2 regions of the Paenibacillus sp. strain BS8-2 genome follow, and region 2 is predicted to be linked to the other one. Evidence: a T-box and tRNA genes for the amino acid it is inferred to sense, from the RefSeq annotation. Region 2 holds a T-box; the other holds one or more tRNA genes.
The links. A T-box is a leader RNA that pairs with one kind of tRNA and senses whether it is charged. The one in region 2 lies ahead of ACX1C1_RS25035 (valine--tRNA ligase), so its partner is inferred to be a tRNA-Val.
Positions count from the first base shown of each region.

Region 1: it has a tRNA-Val gene. The T-box ahead of ACX1C1_RS25035 (valine--tRNA ligase) is inferred to sense a tRNA for this amino acid. The anticodon was not compared.

Region 1 is NZ_CM137010.1:5,166,692-5,173,960, forward strand. It holds gene ACX1C1_RS22595 (sugar phosphate isomerase/epimerase family protein) at 1-848, opposite strand, end outside; gene ACX1C1_RS22600 (M55 family metallopeptidase) at 921-1,718, opposite strand; gene ACX1C1_RS22605 (creatininase family protein) at 1,855-2,607, opposite strand; gene ACX1C1_RS22610 (M20 metallopeptidase family protein) at 2,610-3,803, opposite strand; tRNA gene ACX1C1_RS22615 (tRNA-Val) at 4,181-4,253, opposite strand; gene ACX1C1_RS22620 (S-layer homology domain-containing protein) at 4,396-5,379, shown strand; tRNA gene ACX1C1_RS22625 (tRNA-Leu) at 5,990-6,075, opposite strand; tRNA gene ACX1C1_RS22630 (tRNA-Ile) at 6,103-6,179, opposite strand; tRNA gene ACX1C1_RS22635 (tRNA-Met) at 6,213-6,289, opposite strand; gene ACX1C1_RS22640 (hypothetical protein) at 6,399-6,569, opposite strand; gene ACX1C1_RS22645 (2'-5' RNA ligase family protein) at 6,729-7,244, shown strand.
Region 2 is NZ_CM137010.1:5,788,733-5,796,001, reverse strand. It holds gene hemB (porphobilinogen synthase) at 1-268, shown strand, start outside; gene hemL (glutamate-1-semialdehyde 2,1-aminomutase) at 268-1,569, shown strand; gene ACX1C1_RS25045 (RluA family pseudouridine synthase) at 1,597-2,544, shown strand; gene ACX1C1_RS25040 (LysM peptidoglycan-binding domain-containing protein) at 2,651-4,027, shown strand; T-box leader at 4,364-4,614, shown strand; gene ACX1C1_RS25035 (valine--tRNA ligase) at 4,709-7,269, shown strand, end outside.

The sequences.
Region 1 (7,269 bases), 620 kb from region 2:
TCCTTCAGCAGTGCCTTCAACGCTTCAAGCGTGATGCGCGTTCCCGTCATCCTGCTTCCGCCCGCCGGCGTGAAATGCGTTTCGATGGTAAAGAGCCCTTCGTAACCATCCGCAGTCAATGCGCGAAGCTGCGCGATAACCGGCACGGTGCCCGATCCAAGCGGCACGCATCGTCCTTTGCCGTTTTGGCCTACATAGGCATCCTTGAGATGGACATGGCCGACAAGCTTTTTCAGCGCATCATAGCCCGCCGGATAGGCTTCCCTGCCCGTATGGGCCTCATTGCCCGGATCCCATAGCGCGCGCAAGGCAGGCGAATCGACCGCGCGGACGATCGCGGCCACTTCTTCGGCGACGCCTCCGTTGCAAGAAGGTTCGTTCTCGAGCAGAAGCTCCACCCCCTCCGAAGCGGCGATGCGGGCTGCCTTCCTTAGATGAACGGCGATTTCTTCGGTATGGAGTCTCGGGTCCTCCTCCCGCCAGAACGAAAAAATTCTTATTCGGTGAGTGCCGAGCCTTTTGGCGATCTCGATCACTCTATGCAGCTTATCGTGATGAGCCTCCACGCTTTCTTCCTTTTGGCCGAACGTATCTCCCGTAGCTACGAGCCTCCCGGGATCCAGTGCGCATTTGAACAGCGGCGACGCGACGGCCGATATGTACAGCCCCCTTGCTTCAGCTTGGCGGCGGATCTCGGTTGCTTCCTCGTCGGTAAGCTCCGCGACATTGCGCCCGCCCACCATCCGCACTTCAACGTGGCTGAGGCCCTGCTCCGCCGCCCAATCGAGCGCTTCCTCGTAACGGTCGGATACTTCGTCCGTCAATACGCCTAATCGATTTAACACCATCGGATTGATCCCCTTCCTGCATTCGCTTCATATGACAACTCCGCAGTTCAAAAGTCCGACAACCGAGGAGCCTTATCCAAACGTTCTCGAGAATAGCCGCAGCAGATCCGTATCCTTAATCAGCTTTGTTCGTCCGTCCAGCCGAACCGCATCCTTGTCGTCGTAGTAGCGGGTATCTGCCAAGCTTGTATTTACATACGTAATCTTCATTTCATAGGGAGCCGGCAAGCTGTACGGTTTGCATTCCTTTCTTCGCCTTACGGCTTCCATCACGGACTCTCCGATTTCCTGTTGAACCCGCTTCGGCGCCTTTAGCAATCCAGAATGGCGTCCGGCTGCTTTTTTGGTTTCGTAGGTAAACACCGTTCCCAATTGCTTGTTCGCTTCAGCGCAGGTTTTGTCGTCGCCCGATACGAAAATAATCGGCACGTCGTGAACGCCGAATAGCAGCGCTTCGAACCCGATCTCGCCGATCGGCGTTCCGTTAAGCTCCAGCCCGAATATATCGGCAATGCTCCAAGAATGATCCAGGATCGCTCCTTCCGTGCCGGCCATGCCGTGATAACCGATCAGCAGCGCGCCGTCGAACGTGGAATCTAGCCCAAGAAAACGCGACGACATCGCCAGCGGACCGACAACGTACGAGGCGGCCGGATGCAGGCGGTCGAACAAAAAGTTGTATCCTAGCGCGTGGGCATCCTTGACAATAATCTCCTTGGCCCCCGCTTGGACCAGTCCCTCCACGACGGCGTTCACCTCATCCGTTAGCAGCTGCCTGGCTTCCTGATATAAGGCTTCTCCCCGCATGATCTGCTCCTTGTACGCGATTCCCGCAATTCCTTCCATATCGACGCTGACGTAAAATTTCACGAATATCATGCCCTCCCGCGGATCTGCCGTCATACATAGCGTGACACATAATAAGCTTACGAACCATTAGACAAAATTGTCTTAAGCCCGACGATTCTATCCAAAAACCCGAAACCGGAATGTGTGGCGCAAGACCTTAGTTCGTCTCGTCGGACCGCGTTTTCGAAGCGTCGATTCTGCAGCGCTCCTGCTCGAGCGCTTCCAAATAGGCAATCGAACTGTCCTCCATAAGGTCTAGCAGCCGCTTCCCCTTGTCGGCAGTCGCTTCCTGCGGAAAGCCCCAATAGCCGTCTTTGGTAATGTCGATGACGTCGAAATAATCCATATAATCCTGAGGAACCGATGTATGAGCCGTCTCGGGTACGATGTCCGCAACATGTTCCGGACAAAGATGAAGCATGATGGACGTTTCTTTCTCGCCGGCATGAAGGTCGTGCTGCACATGGTTCAGGATGTCGCCTTGGCGCGCACCCGCGATATTAGAAGGAATGAGAATCACGTCCATCTCCAAGCCGCGTTCTTCGTAATCCCGGTTCATCTGGCGAATAGTCGGCTTCAGGATCCAATTGCCTCCATGCCCGGTAAAAACAATCAAACGGCGGAAGCCCGAGTACCGAAGGGACTCCGCGATATCCCAAATGACCAGCGCAAGCGTATCCGACCGCAAATAGACGGTTCCCTTGCTCTCCCGATGTTCGATGGAGGACGAAATGCTTAGACAAGGAAGCAAGTAGCCATGTAGCCGCCTAGCCAATCGGGCAGCGATTTCTTGGGCGATAATCGCGTCCGTTCCCACCGGTAAGTGGCTGCCGTGTTGCTCGATCGCGCCGACAGGTAGAACGGCTAGCTCGCATTCCTTCTCCAGGAACTGCTTCCTTGTGTTATACATGTTCAGCAAGCGGAATCGTCCCCCTCTTCCAGGTAGCGGATCGCGATCGAGGCCAGCATGGCCGCTCCGAGCGGCATCGCGCTTTCATCCAGATCGAACGAAGGGTGATGCAATGGGTAAGCGGTTTCATCTCCGCTGCGGGTTCCGAGTCGAAACATGACGGCCGGCACCTGACGCGCGACGAACGAAAAATCTTCCCCGCCCATCGTCGGCTTGATCGTCTCATAGTGGCCTGTACCAAGCGTGTCTTCGCTCGTTCTCGCGAACAACTCGTACATCTCGCCATCGTTCACGACGATGGGATAGCCATCCCTCAGCTCCAGCTCATATCCGGCGCCGAATGCTTCAGTGACGCCTTTGACGATCGTCTCGATCCTTCCCCTCATCTGTTCGCGCAGCTCGGGATTCAATGTCCTTACCGTTCCCAGCAGCTCCGCTTCCGAAGCGATCGCATTAACCGCATGCCCTCCGTTCATCTTCCCGATCGTAACGACAACCGAATCCAGCGGATCGACTTGACGGCTTGCAACATGCTGCAGCGCCGTTATCACTTGCGCGGCGATCGCGATGGCATCGACCGTCTGGTGCGGACTTGCCGCATGTCCTCCACGGCCAATGATCTTGATTCGGAGCGATTGGGTAGCCGCCCAGGCTGGTCCCTTTGCCGCCGCGACGCGGCCGACCTTGAACATCGGTGAGACGTGAAGCGCCGCAGCGGCGTCGACTTTGGGCTCTTCGAGCAAGCCGTCCCGTATCATGGCGTTCGCGCCGGCTCCGCCTTCCTCGGCCGGTTGAAACATAAACTTGATGTTGCCCCTCTTCAACCCTCTATCCACCAGCAGCTTAGCCGCTCCCATCAGCATGGACGTGTGGGCGTCATGTCCGCATAGATGCGATTTGCCCTCCACCCTGGAACGGTATTCCACTTGCTTCGCATCCGGAATCGGCAGCGCATCCATATCCGCCCGAAGAAGGAACGTAGGTCCCGGAAGCTCGCCGCGTATAAGCCCGACGACTCCAGTGCCGCCAACTCCCGTGCGAACGTCGAGTCCTAAGTCGCGAAGATGCTCCGCAACGATGCCGGAGGTTCGCATCTCCTCATAACCTAATTCAGGATTCCGATGAAAGTCCCTTCTCCATTCGATCAGCTGGTCGGCTAACTGCTTGGCCGACGCCAACAATCCCTGTTCTTTCACTTGAACACCCCCATTATTTGTATTGTAAAGAGCCAGCCCCCATTCCGCACTATGGCTGTCTTTTCTTTTATAGGTCAATACGATACTAAACTCGTCTTGGGCGATTATGCATGGCTGCCTCAGATAATCATGAGAGTCCACCCCACAAAATGCTGCGACATGCTTCAAGCCAAAAAAAGCCACCTTCATTTGAAGGTGACTGTTAGCTAGCATATTCGTGACCTAATTGCCTGCTACCGTTGCGAAAGGGACACTCACTATTAATTGATAGACATTCGTATCAAATTCGTATTACAAGTATTTCATTTGCGATTGCTATCAGACCATTCCGGTTATAGAAAAAGAAAAAAGCCCTGATTTCTCAGGACTTTTCGGTATGATCTGTAGTGGGCTCGAACCACTGACCCCTACCCTGTCAAGATAGTGCTCTCCCAGCTGAGCTAACAGATCGAATTGAAGTGACAAGATATAATATATCAAATGTGGCAATGCTAGTCAATAGTTATTTTCGAAGCTCCCCTTGCAACATTTTGGTTAAACTTACCGTCAGTAAGGTTGCAGCTGCAATATGAATTCAAATCGAGGTGACCTGATGAAGAAGAAACCCCTGTTTATGATTGCGATCATTGCGATTCTCGTGTTTTCGCTAGGACAAACCGTCTTTGCTTTCTCCGATGTATCCAAAGATCCCAACGCCAACAAAATTAATGCCCTGAAGGAACAAGGTATACTTAGCGGCTTCGGTGACGGCTCCTATAAGCCAGGCGAATCGTTGAATTACGCTTCCGCTGTATCCATGATTGTAAAAGGTTTGAATCTAAATATCGATGATATCACTTTCATCCGAATGCCGTTAGCTAGCGACAACCACCCTAACCTTGAGGACGATGCGTGGTACTCGAAAGCGTTCGTCATTGCCGCACATTATGGATTAGATATCCCTAAAGATGTGAAAGCAACAGATCTAATAACAAAAGAACAATTTGCGCATCATCTATTCAAAGCCATGATGACGAAAGGCGAGTATGCCTTCATCGAAATCTACAAAATTGTTGAAGATGAGTCTGATGTGGATACGATGTATATGAACAGCATTCAGAAGCTTCTCATCATTGAAGTGGCGTCCGTTGACAAGGATCAAATGTTCTACCCTAAACAAGCGATCACTCGCGGCGTTGCGGCAGCATGGCTGCATGACGGTATCCAATACGTAAAGGAAGTGGCGCCCATCGAGCCGGAACCAGAGCTTCCAGCATATGATCTTAAGCTTAATGTAGAAACTGTAAATGCAGATATCAACAAAGTGACCGTAACCGCCCAACTGCCTAACCCTGGTTATGGTCTCAAGATTACTTCTATTACATTCGAAGGTGATCAAGCTATTCTAAACCTGGAAGTTCTGCTGCCAGACCCTGACAAAATGTATCCTCAAGTCATTAAAGAAGCTAAAGTGTCCACCTATGTGGATGCGAAGCTGAAACCAGTGCTTGCTGAGGCAATAGGCTCTTCTTTGCCAGGTTCTGCAGGCTCAGGATCATCTGGTTCATCAGATGGCAGTGTTAGCAGTAGCAAATAATCAACACCTTGCACATAATGCCCGATTGAGATACAAAGCAAATTGATTGATCAAAATAAAATCCTTCTCGATCGTGTGTACAGATGTACAATACGAACGTAGAAGGATTTTTATTATGCGATTAGAGTTGTAGGCTCATACTACTCTAATGATGTTCGTTCTCTCATCCCATGCAATATATTGTGCTTCGGCTAATGTACGAAGAGCCTGTACGATAATGGACTTTGATCCACCGAATAAACGCGCCAACCGATCTAGATCAACGCGTGCTGGATCATACCGGTATAACGTGTAAAAAATACTTAGTATCTTGATTGCCCTTTCATCCAACAATTCGATTCACCCCCATACCGATTTACATGCAAGGCGCCCTTATAAATGAATTCCCCACTTTAATTCCATTTGAAACATTTTCCATATGAGCAATTCTATTCGTTACTGTTACTCTTATTCAATTAGACGAAGCATCAAGACAAATTGTTGTAGCTCAGCCACGTCTAAATAGTGGAAATCATCACAAACAAAAACCCCCTTCAACAATCTGATTAGATCAGATCTACAAAGGAGGTTTTGTTCCATACTATGTAATTGCTTTAAAGTTTTAAAGAAGTGCCGAGGACGGGAATCGAACCCGTACGGTGGTCACCCACCGCAGGATTTTAAGTCCTGTGCGTCTGCCAGTTCCGCCACCCCGGCATGGTAATGGATGTGAGAGGTTTATAATGGTGGGCCCTGAGGGACTCGAACCCCCGACCAATCGGTTATGAGCCGACCGCTCTAACCAACTGAGCTAAGGGCCCTCGAAAGACGTTATTATAACGTAATAGTCGAGTTGGTTGCGGGGGCAGGATTTGAACCTGCGGCCTTCGGGTTATGAGCCCGACGAGCTACCGAGCTGCTCCACCCCGCGACGTTTAACCAATTGAAACTTCAACATCTTTAATGGCGACATCAATTAATATACTACAGGTGAACCTTACCAGTCAAGCATTATTTACTAAAAAATGAATTGAAAATGATTAAGGCAAAAAACGTACGCCATAGCGCCCTTTCCGTGATCGAAAGACTTCGACCTCCTTAGGGCATTCGTAGCCATAGATCCACCAGTCATTTTCCATTCGACGCACCAGACAGCCAGCTTGAAATTTCGTCTCATATAAACGCAGCCAATACACCCATTTGATTTTCATCGAAAATGTCCTCCCGCTTATTGACCCTATTATGACCTTAGATTACCCCAATTGCCAATAAACCATTGCGAACAAGCATACATAACTTTGGTTCTTAGCAGAATGGCTATTTGGGTATACTTATAGTAACGAACTTAATCCGAGAAGGAGCTGATGATCTTGTTGTACGGGATTTGTGTCTTCCCAGATAAAGCTATACAGGACGAAGCCAACAGCTGGCGCATACGCCATGATCCTCATTATTGCCATATTCCTGCCCATATGACCATTCGGGAAGCCGAAGAGTGGGATGATGACAAGCTGAAGCTTGCTGTCGATCAACTTGCCGAAGCTGCTGCTTCTCTTACTCCCTTTAAGGCGACATTTAACCGGGTATCCACTTTTTTCCCGGTTACGCCAACGCTCTATTTGGCCCTCGAGGACCCCACACCTGTCATTACACTTCACGAGACGGTCTGTACGGGCATCTTGCAGCAGCCGCTGCACAATTACGTCTACACGCCGCATATTACGATAGGCAGAAATATGGCGCCCGATGAGCTGCACGACCTATATGGGAATTTAAGAATGAAAGAGATCAAGCTCAGTACCTTTATCGACCGTATCCATCTGCTATATCAAACCGAGCAAGGCGGATGGACCGCATATCAGTCGTTTCAGCTTGGCCAAGAATAAACAAAAACCGTCTCACGCGCGCCAA
Region 2 (7,269 bases):
AGAAGGCGCAGACATGCTGATGGTGAAACCTGCTCTCGCTTATCTGGACGTCGTTCGTATGCTGAAAGAGCAATTCGATCTGCCTGTAGTGGCTTACAATGTCAGCGCAGAATATTCGATGGTCAAGGCTGCTGCTGCCAATGGCTGGATCAACGAAAAGTCGATTGTATTGGAGACATTAACGGGAATGAAACGCGCAGGCGCGGATATCATCATTACGTATCACGCCAAGGATGCAGCACGCTGGCTGAGAGGAGGGGAAGTCTAATGAGCAATACAATTGGCAATAGAAAAGACACGAACTCTGCAGCAGCTTTCGAGCAGGCGAAGAAGGTAATTCCCGGCGGCGTCAATAGTCCGGTAAGGGCGTTCAAGTCGGTTGGCCTGACACCTGTTTATATGGAACGTGGCGCAGGAAGCCGAGTGTACGATATCGATGGCAATTCGTACATTGATTATGTTGCATCCTGGGGACCGCTAATTATGGGTCATGCCCATCCCGAGGTTATAGAAGCGATTCGCAAGACGGCCGAGAAGGGAACAAGCTTTGGCGCGCCGACGGAACTTGAGACTCTTATGGCTGAACTCGTCTGCGAGCGTGTGCCTTCCGTAGACCTAGTGCGTATGGTCAACTCAGGTACGGAGGCAACCATGAGTGCGCTCAGGCTTGCTCGCGGTTACACGAAACGGAGTAAAATCATGAAGTTCGAAGGCTCCTACCACGGGCACGCTGACAGCCTGCTGATCAAAGCAGGATCCGGCGTTGCTACGCTTGGTCTTCCCGACAGCCCTGGTGTGCCGGAGCATGTCGCTTCGCATACCATTACAGTGCCGTATAACGATATCGAATCCGTTAAACTTGCGTTTGAGAAGTTTGGCGAAGAAATCGCTTGTGTTATCGTAGAACCGATCGCAGGCAATATGGGCGTCGTTCCGCCGCTTCCAGGATTCCTGGATGGACTTCGGTCTGTCACCTCCGAATATGGCAGCCTGCTGATCTTCGACGAAGTGATGACCGGCTTCCGCGTCGGTTATTCCTGTGCCCAAGGGCTATTCGGCGTTACGCCGGATCTCACATGCTTCGGCAAAGTAATCGGCGGCGGCTTGCCGGTAGGCGCGTATGGCGGCAAACGAGAAATCATGGAGATGATCGCGCCGAGTGGTCCGATCTATCAAGCTGGTACATTGTCAGGTAATCCGTTGGCGATGACAGCTGGTTATACGACGCTTAAGCTCATGACGCATGAGAAATACGAGTTGCTTGAACGGCAAGCTGTTAAGCTGCAACGCGGTTTCGAAGCCAATGCTGCGAAACATGGCATCGCCTCGACCATTAACCGAGTAGGCTCCATGGTATGTCCATTCTTTACCGAGCAGACGGTTATCAACTACGATTCGGCCAAAACATCGGATTTGGGACGATTCAGAGCCTATTTTTCGGCCATGCTGGATCTTGGTGTCAGCATAGCGCCTTCTCAGTTCGAAGGGATGTTCGTGTCTACGGTGCATTCGGACGAGGACATCGAAGCGACCATCGCTGCGCATGACGCTGCATTTGCACGTTTATAATGGCATAGAGGAGGTTCGGCGCAGAAGATGGATGATCGTTATGAACGCGATGGCGAGTGGCTGGTGCTGTATCCCGAAGCGCTAGCCCCGTTCTCCTCCGACAGCAGCCAGCCTAAAGCCGGCAGCCACGCGCACGAGGTGCGCAAGTGGCTGCTGGCTTGTTCTGTTTTTCCGGACAAATGGATTAATCGGCTGTTTTCGGTAGGCGGCATACGGATGAAGGAGGACGGGCGAATTGCTTTGCTGGCTTTTCCTGTCGACAGCTCGATGAAGCATCTCGGCGGATCAAGAAGCGGAGAGGCAGAAGGGAATGGAATAATTGTACCGCCTATTCTGTATGAGGATGACTTCTGCCTTGTGCTCGACAAGCCGGCAGGTATGCCTGTGCACGAGTCTTATCCCGGACAGCGCGGTACGCTCGATGCGGCAGCGAATCAATATATGTCGGATCAGAATGACCCTGTGCTCGTCAGGCATATTCATCGGCTGGATGATGATACGTCTGGTCCTGTGTTGTACTCCAAAAACGATCTGGCACAGCAACGCCTAGACGAAGCAATGAGAGAGAAGGAGATTGACCGCATCTATATTGCCGCTGTTCATGGCAGGCTGCAAGGCGGCAGCGGGACAATCGATGCCCCAATCGGCAAGGACCGCCATCATAAGTCGCGACGTCGTGTTACGCCAGGCGGTGATACAGCGATATCGCATTATGAGCGAATCTTTGCTTCGGATCCATATTCCATTGCGAGAGTAGAGCTGGAGACAGGCAGAACGCATCAGATTCGTGTTCATATGAGCCATATTGGGCATCCATTGCTAGGAGATATCCAATATGGCGGCAGACGGACGGACGAGCTAGGGCATCAAGCACTGCATGGTGAGCTGCTGATCTTCCCGCACCCGCTGACTGGCTTGAGGATAGAGGTACGTTCCGCTTGGCCGATATGGCTGACGAAACTTTATAATAGGTAGTCCGTCTTTGAAAATGACAGTCATGCTCCCGCTTGTTGGACCATATAGATAAGTAGTGTATGTGCCATTAGACCAAGCATTAAGGATGAGAAGGGAGGACTTTGGCGTGTCGAATCAAAATAACGGATTGCGATTTGACGTGTATGAACGCGTTCATCTGCCTGATGATGTCGCGGCGATAGACGAGTTGGAGGAGATTGAGTTAGTTCCCCGCATTCAGGTGATCGATCAGGGAGATCACGCTGTCCTAAAGGGGCAGTTGCTGCTTAGCGGGGTCTACCGGAGTCAGAATGCGATCGTGGGACCTCTTACGCTCGAGCATTGGATTCCTGTGGAAATTTCGTTGCCAATGAACCGTGTTACGAGGCTGGATGACATCTCCATCGAGATCGATAACTTCGATGTGGATCTGATCTCCGCACGCACGCTCAATGTTACAGGCGTGTTGTCGCTGAGAGGCATCACTGTCGATTCCGTAGAGGAACAAATCCAGTCATGGCAAGAGGAGCCGTTCACAGCAACGCATGAACGGGAAGCGGAGAATGAGGAATTGCCAGAGAACTTTGGGCAGCAAGCTCAGCCGTATGCGACGGATGCGTTCGGCAACATTGTGCAGGGTGGATATGGGGCCGTTCCTCAATTCTGGTCGCCGCCACAGCCGCAACAGCCGCAGCAGGATTACACAGGACGTGATCTGTCTCCGCCACAGTTTCAAGCAGAGCAGGACGAGCAGAGCTACATAGCGGAGGCCTCGGCAATCGAAAGCGGGGGAGATGCTCGCGAGATTACAATCGCATCGCAGCAGTCCGGAAGCGATAGCTGGCTGCAGTGGAGCGCCCTAGCCGAATCGGGTCAGAAGCAGGCTCAGTCTAATGCGGAGGTGCCGGCATCCGGCTCCCAGCCGTGGTCATCCGAAATCCAATACTCGGCGCCAGGGGAGCAAGGTATTGTACGCCCCGAAGAGGAGGCTGCGCTTCAGTCAACCGAGGAGAACTACGCAACTGCTGGCGAAGAGATCCGAATCGAGCAGCAGGAAGAAGAAGTTCTCAACGTTGCGATCGAGCAAGAGCAGCAGGAGCAGATATCCCGGAAGCCGGAGGAGGTCCAGATTGCGTTTTCGGGTAAATCAGCAACCGGCAGCGACAATGGGCAGCCTGAAGTCGGTTACCGTGCGATCTTGCAATCCAGCCGGCGCGAGCAGGCGCTGAGAGAAGCTGCTGAACAAGTGAATCAGGAGCAGCAAGAGGCTCAGAACAGCTCGAGGGCGACCGCCATCGAAGAGGAGATCGAGTGGAAGAAGTTATTCCTCAGTAACCAGCCTGAGCATAACGAGTTCCGTAAGATAAGAATGTGCATTGTTCAGAAGGAAGAGACGCTGGAGCAAATTGCCGTTCGATACAGCCTGAATCCAAGGGAAATCTTGAATTTTAATAGGCTGCATGAGTCGGCTGTTGAAGAAGGGCAGTTATTATACATCCCTTAACGATACGGAAAAAGCGGATAGCCGACCATTCATAGACAGTATGAATGGTGCGGATGAAGCGTCTCGCTGAATACAAGGCATCCGTGAAGGACGTCCTCAGGACTTTCTTCTAAAATGCTATATTCGTTAAACCGATAGAAGTTGTCTCTGGTGGTCGAATTGCGACCTGAACGAGGCAGCTTCTTTTGTTGTTGGCCGATTGCGAGCGCTTGAATATAGGCTTGCCATGTCTTAGCTTGGATCTATTGTCCCAATATGGCGCCTAATGTTGACTCTGTTCGTTAACAAATGTATGATAGAGCATATGTATGTATAGAAGTGATGGATATCTTTATACGAAAGACATTGAAGGGGAGTAGTACGCAGTATACCTTCAGAGAGCAGAATCGTTACGCTGAGAGGTTCTGCAGGATCGGACTGCATACGAGTCGCCCCGGAGTCACCCAGCTTAAAGCGGAGCCGATGAGGAATTGTCGTGTTTTCTTGCCCAGGTGGGGTCGGTCGCAGCCGTTATCTGCTCCAAGTGCCGTATGTCTAGACATACGGAACAAAGGTGGTACCACGGAAGATAACCTTTCGTCCTTTACGGGCGAGAGGTTTTTTTGATTTTTTTTTGGAATGGTGAGGGTCAACTCACGATGGAGATTGATACGCGCAGAAGAATGAATGGGAGATGAAACAATGTCTGACATGGAGAACAAATCAGCAATGCCTACGACGTACGACCCCAAATCGGCGGAGCAGAAATGGTACTCGTACTGGGTGGAAGGCAATTATTTTCAAGCGGGAAAGAGACCCGAAGCAGATCCATATACGATTGTCATTCCTCCTCCTAACGTAACGGGGATGCTGCATATCGGTCATGCGCTCGACTTCACGCTGCAAGATATACTGATTCGCACGAAACGGATGCAAGGCTACGATGCATTGTGGCTTCCGGGGACGGACCATGCTGGAATCGCGACACAAACAAAGGTGGAACAGAAGCTGCGCGAGCAAGGCATTACGCGTCATGATCTGGGCCGGGAAGCGTTCCTCGAGAAGGTATGGGAGTGGAAGGACCAGTACGCGGACACGATTCGCTCGCAATGGGCGAAGATGGGTTTGTCATTAGACTACTCCAGAGAACGATTCACGCTTGACGAAGGTTTGTCCAAGGCTGTTCGCGAAGTGTTCGTGCGTCTTTATGAAAAAGGATTGATCTACCGCGGCAAAAAAATCATTAACTGGGATCCGGCCGCTCGTACGGCGTTGTCGGATATCGAGGTTGAATATAAAGAGCTTAACGGTCATTTGTATCATTTGCGCTATCCGCTTAAGGATGGATCGGGTCATATCACCGTTGCAACGACAAGACCGGAAACGATGCTCGGCGATTCAGCGGTTGCGGTACATCCTGAAGACGAGCGATATGCTCATCTGATTGGATCGATGATTGTGTTGCCGGTAATCGGCAGAGAAATTCCGATTATTGCGGACGAGTACGTTGAGAAGGACTTTGGTTCTGGCGCGGTTAAGATTACTCCGGCGCATGATCCTAACGACTTCGAGGTAGGTGAGCGCCACAGCCTGCAACAAATTACGGTAATGGATGAATCCGGCGTCATGAATGCGGAAGCGGGTCCATACCAAGGCCTGGACCGATTCGATTGTCGCAAGCAGCTTGTAAAGGATCTGCAAGAGCAAGGCGTATGTGTCCTGATTGAGGATCATGTGCATCAGGTTGGTCATAGTGAACGCAGCGGCGCGGTAGTCGAGCCGTATCTGTCGACGCAATGGTTCGTGGCGATGAAACCGCTCGCGGAAGCTGCAATTGCTGCCCAGAAGTCCGGCAAAGGCGTACAATTCGTACCGGAGCGCTTCGAGAAAACATATCTGAACTGGATCGAGAATGTACGCGACTGGTGTATTTCCCGTCAGCTCTGGTGGGGTCACCGGATCCCGGCTTGGTACGATGATGCGACAGGCGAGATCAACGTTTCTCGCGAGGATATGCAAGGCGACCATCTTCGTCAGGATAACGATGTGCTTGACACATGGTTCAGCTCCGCTTTATGGCCGTTCTCAACGCTTGGTTGGCCGGACCAAACCAATGACTTGAAACGTTATTACCCGACGGATGTTCTCGTAACGGGTTATGATATTATTTATTTCTGGGTGGCGCGCATGATCTTCACCGCCTTGGAATTCACGGACGAGATGCCGTTCAAGGACGTACTGATGCACGGTCTCGTACGCGACAAGGATGGACAAAAGATGTCCAAGTCGCTTGGTAACGGGGTAGACCCGCTGGAAGTGATTGAGCAGTATGGCGCCGATGCCATGCGTTTTATGATTTCGACGGGCAGCACGCCTGGGCAGGATCTCCGCTTCCGCTACGAGAAGGTAGAGCAAGCCCGCAACTTTGCCAACAAAATATGGAACGCATCACGATTCGCGCTTATGAATCTAGAAGGATTCACTGCTGCGGACATCAATATCGATGTGCAATTGGGAACAGCAGACCGCTGGATTCTGCATCGATTAAACGAGACGGCTCGAGATGTTACTCGATTAATCGACAGCTATGAGTTTGGCGAGACTGGCCGCGTTCTCTACAACTTCATCTGGGATGACCTATGTGACTGGTATATCGAATTCTCCAAGCTGAGCCTGAATGGGGCAGACGAGGCTGCGCGACGCGCGACGCAATCCGTCCTTGCTTATGTGCTGGATCGTACACAACGTTTGATTCATCCGTTCATGCCGTTTATCAGCGAAGAAATTTGGCAGCATCTGCCTCATGTTGGCGAGACAATTACGCTGGCGGAATGGCCGATGTACGAGACGTCGCTTGAAGCTCCGGAAGCGGTCAAAGAGATGGAGCTGTTAATGGAGATGATCCGCTCCATTCGTAATATCCGTGCAGAAGTGAACGTGCCGATGAGCAAGAAGGTAGAGCTGTTGATCAAGCCTGCCGGCGAAGCCGAAGAAACGATTTTTACTCGCAACGAAGAGTTTATCAAACGGTTCTGCGGAACGTCGCTTCTTGAGATCGGACGGGATCTTGCCGCTCCGGACAAAGCGATGACCGCGATCGTGACGGGCGCCGAGCTATATCTACCGCTTGCAGGTTTGCTTGATATCGCGCAGGAAATCGCTCGTCTCGAGAAAGAGCTGAAGACGTTGATCGGCGAAGTTGAACGCGTCGAGAAGAAGCTTGGCAACGAAGGTTTCGTAGCGAAAGCGCCGGCGAAAGTAAT